Desulforamulus hydrothermalis Lam5 = DSM 18033: one gene and its partner. The protein of the gene in region 1 binds, or shares a complex with, the protein of each later gene. Links are inferred from orthologs where the notes say so. Each region holds a gene or a part of one and is shown in the gene's direction. Other genes may lie near its edges.

What was found. The genes of interacting proteins can lie anywhere in the genome.
Region 2: the proteins of acs (region 1) and DESHY_RS12730 are in contact, whole or in part, in a cryo-EM structure (PDB 9G7F), measured with the Bacillus subtilis proteins. The link is inferred for Desulforamulus hydrothermalis Lam5 = DSM 18033 from one-to-one orthologs.

What each region holds. Positions count from the first base shown.
Region 1 is NZ_CAOS01000008.1:183,982-188,615, reverse strand. Bases 1,525-4,474 are described here. They hold acs (acetate--CoA ligase), read left to right. Parts: upstream 1,525-2,001; coding sequence 2,002-3,948; downstream 3,949-4,474. Other genes in these bases: DESHY_RS06075 (histidine kinase), read left to right, coding at 4,038-4,474; DESHY_RS13330 (EAL domain-containing protein), read right to left, coding at 1,525-1,674. In the rest of the region: DESHY_RS13335 (EAL domain-containing protein), read right to left, coding at 1-895; more of DESHY_RS13330, read right to left, coding at 964-1,524; more of DESHY_RS06075, read left to right, coding at 4,475-4,634. UniProt on the Bacillus subtilis protein: Catalyzes the conversion of acetate into acetyl-CoA (AcCoA), an essential intermediate at the junction of anabolic and catabolic pathways. AcsA undergoes a two-step reaction.
Region 2 is NZ_CAOS01000015.1:44,071-47,052, forward strand. It holds DESHY_RS12730 (GNAT family N-acetyltransferase), read left to right. Parts: upstream 1-1,151; coding sequence 1,152-1,814; downstream 1,815-2,982. Other genes in the region: DESHY_RS12725 (coiled-coil domain-containing protein), read right to left, coding at 1-784; guaB (IMP dehydrogenase), read right to left, coding at 1,910-2,982. UniProt on the Bacillus subtilis protein: Part of the acuABC operon, which is possibly involved in the breakdown of acetoin and butanediol. Acts as an acetyltransferase inactivating acetyl-CoA synthetase AcsA via acetylation at a Lys residue.

The sequences.
Region 1 (4,634 bases):
TTACTACAATAAAATCATATAACTTTAGCCGGTCCCTGTTCATGGCCAGCTGGGATACCTGTTCAATAGGCAGTGAGCTGTCTACTGTCAATGGGTCACTGTCCATAATCATAGCTACCGGACGTTCAAAATACAGGGCTACTCCATACTGGGTGCCCAGGTAACGGTCCAAGTGATGCCGCATCACCAACCCTACCGGGCGGCTGCCTTCCAGTACCACTACGCCGTTAAGCAAATCATGGCTGTCCATCATTTCCTTAAGCCGGCGAACCGGTGTGTTAGATGTGACTTGAACGGCCGGTTGACTGATTTCACCGATGGGAAAAGCCTTTTGCCAGATACCGGTGGGATTGCGGGAGGCCAGGGCCAGAATACAGTTAAGGGCTTCCGTTTGCACAGCCGGTAAAGGATAGGCGGGACGGGCTAAATAGTAACCCTGGCCGTAATGCACCCCAAGGGAACGCAGCGTCATCAGTTCTGCTTCGGTTTCAATACCTTCGGCAATAATAGAGCAGCCGATTTTCTGGGCAAAGGTAACGAAAGTTTCTAACAGGGCCTGTTTAACCCGGTTGGTATCGATATCTTTAACCAGTGAATGATCAATTTTAATATATTCGGGCCGAACTTCCGCAATGGCCTGCAGGCTGGAAAAACCGGCGCCGGCGTCATCCACCGCTACCTTATAGCCTTGATTGCGGTAATGGGCCAGGGTTTTGTTAAACCGGTGGAAATCATGGATGCCCTGTCGTTCGGTAATCTCAAATACCAGGTTGTGTGAACTTAAATGACTTTCTTTCAAGATTCGCATGGTTTCGCCCTTGACAAACTGGGGATCGTTAATGGTATGCGGGTGAATGTTAAGAAAAAAGCTTTTGGCCGCTGTCTGTCGGGTCAAAGTTTTTTATGGCCAATTCCCGGCAAACCTTTTCTAAAGGGAACAGCAGGCCTGCTTCCTGGGCATAGTTAAAAATCACCGCCGGTGAAAAAAAGTAACTGTTTCCGGCCCCGGGTAAGGGCTTCCCAGCCAGGATTGGCCGGTTTGCAGAGAAACAATGGTTGATAAACGATGCGCAAATTTTTGTTTTGCAGCAGGTCATGAAACTCCCCCAACAGGTGCACCATCTGCTGTTCCCAGGTGCCTTTGGCGGCCTTTTGGGCTTCCTTTAAAGCACTGTACAGGGCCTGCTCGGGATTTTTCAGACCCCGCCGGATGATGGAATAACCGACATGCAGCTTTAAGGTATGTCCGGTAATTTTAATAACTTCGTTTTTAATTGATTGTTCTAAAGCAATACGCAGAGCTGTTAATGTTTTGCTCAAAATTGCCGGGGGCGGCATTTCTTCCTGGCGGCAGAGCACTAAAAAATCATCTCCCCACAAATTCTCCACCATAACTTCCCCGCAGCAATTAATAAATTGACCGGTTCTTTTTTCCAGGACACGGCGCAGGATATGCAGTACCCTTTTGGCTGTGGCTTCGCCGTTAAGCTGCATAATCCGGTGAAAATCAGCCACATCCACATAAATAAGCAGTACGGAAGCACTGCCGGCCAGCATGCTTTTTAATTTGTCCATAAAAGAGCTGCCCTCCAGCAGGTAAAAGAACAAGCTCCGTCCTTTGAGCAAGCTGCCCAGTGTTGTGGCGACTTTGTTAACCAGTTTGTGAAGATACATGTCTTATGGCACCCCTGGTATTTCTTGGTTCTTTCAATGTAGCATAATTGCGTTAGATTTTAGTTAATACGGGGTTAAAGGCCGGTTAAACGGCGTTAAGATTCCTGTCTCTTTACGGCTAACGGTCACAACAAAGACCTGAACGGTATATTTGGGGCGTTAACGGCCCGGTGACGGGCGGGGCGGCCGGTAAACCGGCGGCGGCTGCCGTTCGGCGCAAGCATCATCAGAAAAATGGTGTAATCTGCTCACTAACGGGAAAAACATATCCTCCTGGGCAACGGTTCTGTAAGATAAGATTAAAACAACGGCTTGGGAGGTAAGGTTATGTTTAACCAAAAAAACATTGCGTTTGCTCCGGAAGAGCAGGTTTATTATCCTGACATCTCTTTTTCCGCCCGGGCCAATGTCCGGGATGCCCGCATCTACGATTGGGCCGGTATGGATTATGAAGGTTACTGGGCTGAGGAAGCCAAAAAACTGCATTGGTATAAAACCTGGGATAAAGTGCTGGAATGGCAGCATCCCTTTGCCCAGTGGTTTGTGGGCGGCAAGATAAATGCCTGTGTCAACTGTGTGGATCGTCACTTGGACAGTTGGCGTAGAAATAAAGCAGCCATTATATTTGAAGGGGAACCCGGCGACCAGGTGGTTTTAACCTACCAGGACCTGCACCGGGAAGTAAGCAAGTTTGCCAATGTATTAAAAGATTTGGGCGTTGGTAAAGGTGATGTGGTTACCATATATATGCCGATGATCCCTGAGGCGGTGATTGCCATGCTGGCCTGTGCCCGCATCGGGGCACCCCACAGCTTGGTGTTTGGCGGCTTTTCTGCGGAGGCACTGCGGGATCGCATTAAAGATGCGGCAGCTAAAGTGGTTGTTACATCGGATGCTTGCTGGCGGCGGGGAAAAGCCATTCCTCTCAAGCAAAATGTTGATACGGCGTTAACCCAATGTGCCAGCGTAGAAAAAGTTGTGGTGGTACAAAGAACCGGCAGTGAAGTATATATGGAACCAAGCCGTGATCTCTGGTATCACGAATTAATGAAAAAAGCCTCGGCGGTTTGTGAGCCGGCCATGATGGATGCGGAGGATATTTTGTTCATTTTGTATACCAGCGGCACCACCGGCAAACCCAAGGGCATTGTTCATACCACCGGCGGCTATTTAACCGGTGTTACCTCAACCCACCGAAATATTTTTGACCTCAAGGAAGATGATGTTTACTGGTGCACAGCGGATATCGGTTGGATTACCGGCCACAGTTATCTGGTTTACGGCCCGCTGGCCAACGGGGCAACAGTGTTCATGTTTGAAGGAGCCCCGGATTACCCCGAACGGGATCGTTTTTGGGAACTCATTGAAAAATACCGCATAACCCTGTTTTATACTGCACCTACAGCCATTAGATTGTTTATGAAGTGGGGGGAAAGCTACCCCGCCGGTCGCGATTTATCTTCTCTCAGGCTGCTGGGTTCGGTGGGTGAGCCCATTAATCCGGAAGCCTGGCTGTGGTACCACAAACATATCGGCCGAGAAAAATGCCCCATCGTAGACACCTGGTGGCAAACCGAGACCGGCAGTGTCATGGTTGCCCCGCTGCCCGGCCTGGTACCCACTAAACCGGGTTCCGCCACCATGTCGCTGCCCGGCGTATTTGTGGATGTGGTGGATGAACTGGGCCAACCGGTGAAAGCCGGGGAAAGCGGTTATTTGGTGATTAAAAAGCCCTGGCCCTCCATGCTGCGTACTGTCTATAAAGACCCGCAGCGCTATGTGGATACCTACTGGAGTCGTTTTGAAGGCATGTATTTTACCGGTGACGGTGCCAGACGGGATAAAGACGGCTATATCTGGGTGCTGGGCCGGGTGGATGACGTAATTAACGTGTCCGGCCACCGGATTGGTACAGCAGAAGTGGAAAGTGCCCTGGTGGAACACCCGGCGGTGGCTGAAGCGGCTGTTATCGGCCGTTCCCACGAATTAAAAGGGCAAGCGGTGTCTGCCTTTGTTACTCTGCGGGAAGGCATTGCCTGGGCACCGGAGCTGGAGAAGGATTTAAAGAACCATGTGGCCAAGAAAATCGGCGGTTTAGCCCGGCCGGAAGAAATTATCTGCACCTGGGAATTGCCCAAAACCCGCAGCGGTAAAATTATGCGGCGTTTGTTAAAGGATATTGCCGAAGGCAGAGTGCTGGGGGATACCTCTACTCTGGCAGACCCGGCTGTAATTAACCAGTTAATGCAGCAGAGGTTAACGCCAAAAGAATAACTGTTGACCCAACTGTCACAACCTATCGGTTTACTCTCCCTGGGCAGGTATACATTACCTGCCCCCTATTTTTTTGCAGGAGTGACAAAATGAACGTAGAAGTAAGACATATGGAAAAATTGCGATTATTAAGTCAATATCTTCATAAAAAATTTGGTTTCCGTACCCCTGAAGCGATTACCCTGATGCGTTTGGCAGCCTGGCAGGGGGTGGTAGGTATTTTATTGATTATCTGGCGCCCCGGTCTTTGGCCTGCTTTTACTGCCTGCTGCCTGTTAAGTTTTCTTGGCACTTTTATCATACTGGGTTTTCGTCCTTTAAAACGGGTATTAACTGTCAAAGTGGATGAAAAATCCTTTGCTCCCACCCTGCAGATTGCCAATGAAACCCTGCCCTTCCTGCGCCGGGGGCTAAACGAAGAAACCGCCCAGAAAACCGCAGAAATAATTCAAAAAATAAGTGATGTGGCAGCGGTAGCCATTACCGACCGGGAAAGGGTGCTGGCTTTTTTGGGCGCCGGTTGCGAAAACCACCCGGTGGGGGGCTCCATTGTCACCCAAGCCACCCGGGAAGTGATTGCCACCGGAGAACTTAAAGTGGTGCAGCACAAGGGTGAGTTTAACTGTCCGGTAAAAGATTGTGATTGTCCGTTGGAGTCTGCCGTTATCGCGCCACTTATTTGCCGG
Region 2 (2,982 bases), on another replicon or contig:
TTACCGAAGCTCGTTGAGCCATAGCTGCGGCTGCTTCTCTCTGGGCGGCCCCCAACTCCTGCAGTTGATGTGTCAAATGCTCATTTTTTTGCAGCAGCTTTTCCCTATCCTGCTGCCATTGTTTTTTCTGTCTGTTTAATATTTTCAAGTAACGTTTAACCAGCTCATCATATAATATATGTGCCGATTGATTATAATTCCAAATATCACTTACTCTTTCAAAATAAGGAAATTTACTTAATACTTGCTGAACAGCAGCTCCGGTGGTGGGACGCCATTCATTTACACACTCAAAAACCTGTTGGCCGGATAAGCCTCCCGGGTGCATTTTAAGTGCTTTAATTACCAAATGCTTTAAAGAATACTGATCTGCTTCCACATTCCATTCAGTTAAACCCCAACTGCCGTTATCCAGCTGGACAAACCTGCCATCAGGCATTAAGGCGGCTTCTTCAGCTAACTTCCTAATCCTTTTCTTTCTTGCCACCTGGTTGGTTACTACTTGCCGCAAACCGATGGGCTGCTGTCTTTTAATCAACATTTGGTAAAAATGATCATTTTCCGGATAACCCTGCAATTTTAACCGCCATTTACCGCTTTCGTCAGTGTAAAAACAAGCGTGCTGTTTCAGACACAGTTTTATTTTTTCAATTACTTGTTCGGCAGAATAGTCTTGCAACATCCTTTTCTGAACGTAGGGTGCAATTTCTTCTACAGATAATCCATCAAAAAAGAAGAGCGTCTTTTTTAAAACGTCGGTTAAAGAATTTAATTTGGCAGTCACCGAAACCCATCACCTTCCTGTACTATAATTAAACGGCAGAAATGGAATTATATTCCTTTTTATCAATAGATATTCCCCTTCAGGTTTCAGTTCCCTGCTCTCTGTCTGTAAAATTTTTCCTACAAGTTTCGTTACTTCTTTACACAGTAATCCTTATCCACTAATATCTTTAAAGATGTTTGTCTTATTTCTGAAAAAAAGACTGACAGATGTCAAACTACAAAACTTTAGTGCAAGAACCATCTCTAATTTATTTGCTTGATGCTTGTAAATTTAGGCACAATTAACATATAATAAAGTTAAGTGGTTATTTTTTTAACCTAAACGGTAGTAATACCTGTCTAAACTGTTATAAGGGGGGAGAACCATGAGTATTGCCATTCGTTCTGACGCCGGCGATCTAAATAAAAATGCCGTGGTAAAATTGGAAAACGGTGTGCTCAGAACCGCCCGGGGCATTATTCACATGGAAGGCCCCTGCAGCAGTGATTATATTGCGCGCCTGACTATGGACAGCGGTCTCAAGAATTTTCGCCCCCCCGCCCGTCAACAGGAAGCATTAATGTTGATTTCTAACCTTCCGGAAGGTAAGGTTTTTATCGCCAGGCACCAGGATAAAATTATTGGTTATGTAACCTTCCATGCACCTGATGAATACAGCCGCTGGAGCAAGCATCCTTACATTCTTGAATTGGGCGCTGTAGAGGTCAGTCCGGAATGGAGAAACGACAGAATAGCCCATTACCTGCTAACAGAGGCCTTCTCCCATGACTTTGTTGAAAATCATATTATAATTACCATTGAATTTTGCTGGCACTGGGATTTGAAGAACAGTGGCTTAACCATGATGAACTATCAAAAAATGTTAACCAGGCTTTTCTCTGCTGTGGGGTTAGTCAAAAGGGCCACCGACGATCCTGATATTACCGAGCATCCCGCCAATGTTATGATGGTACGCTTTGGTAAAAAGATTCCCAAAGAGGCCATTCAACGGTTTGAAGAGCTAACTTTTCTAAATCGCAGTTTATAAAATGAACTGACCACAATTTTGTTTTAATTCTATCAGCCAAGAAACCCGTACCATTCCGGTGGTACGGGTTTCTTATTGCCGGTTATGCTGCTATTTTACAAACTGTAGTTGGGAGCTTCCTTGGTTATATTTACACCGTGTGGGTGGCTTTCCTTTAAGCCTGCCGGTGTAATGCGAACAAACTTGGCCTTTGTTTTTAGCTCTTCAATGGTACGGCAACCGGTGTAACCCATACCTGCCTTCAAACCGCCTACCAGTTGGAAAATGGTATCGGATAAAGAACCTTTATAAGGCACCCTTCCTTCTACCCCTTCAGGTACCATTTTCTTGGCTTGCTCCTGGAAGTAGCGGTCACCGCTGCCTTGCTTCATAGCACCCAGAGAACCCATGCCGCGATATACTTTATAACTGCGACCCTGGTAAATTTCTTTTTCTCCCGGGCTTTCTTCGGTACCGGCCAGGATACTGCCCAGCATAACTACACTGGCCCCGGCGGCGATGGCCTTAACAATATCACCGGAATATTTTATACCACCGTCAGCTATCACCGGTACGCCGTGCTTGGCTGCTTCCTGTGCACAATCATATACAGCAGTGATTTGAGGTACCCCGACACCGGCCACCACCCTGGTAGTGCAAATGGAACCCGGCCCAATGCCTACTTTGACGGCATTGGCGCCGGCCGCAATCAAATCCCTGGTAGCTTCCGCTGTTGCTACATTGCCGGCAATGATGTTTAATTCGGGGTAGGCAGCGCGAATATTTTTAACGGTCTGCACCACCATGTGAGAATGGCCGTGAGCGGTATCCACCACGATGACATCAACCTTGGCTTGCACCAGGGCCTGTACCCGTTCCATGGTGTCAGAGGCCACGCCTACCGCTGCCGCAACCCGCAGACGGCCCCGATGATCCTTGGCAGAATTGGGGTACTCTTTGGCCTTTTTAATGTCTTTAATGGTGATAAGGCCACGCAAATTATTATGCTCGTCCACAATAGGCAGTTTCTCCACCTTGTGTTTCATCAGAATCTGTTTGGCTTCTTCCAGGGTAGTGCCTACGGGTGCTGTGATTAAATTGTCTTTGGTCATGACGTCACCGCACGGCCGGCTGTCATTGGTTTCAAAACGCAAGTCCCGGTTGGTTAAAATGCCCACCAGTTTGCCAG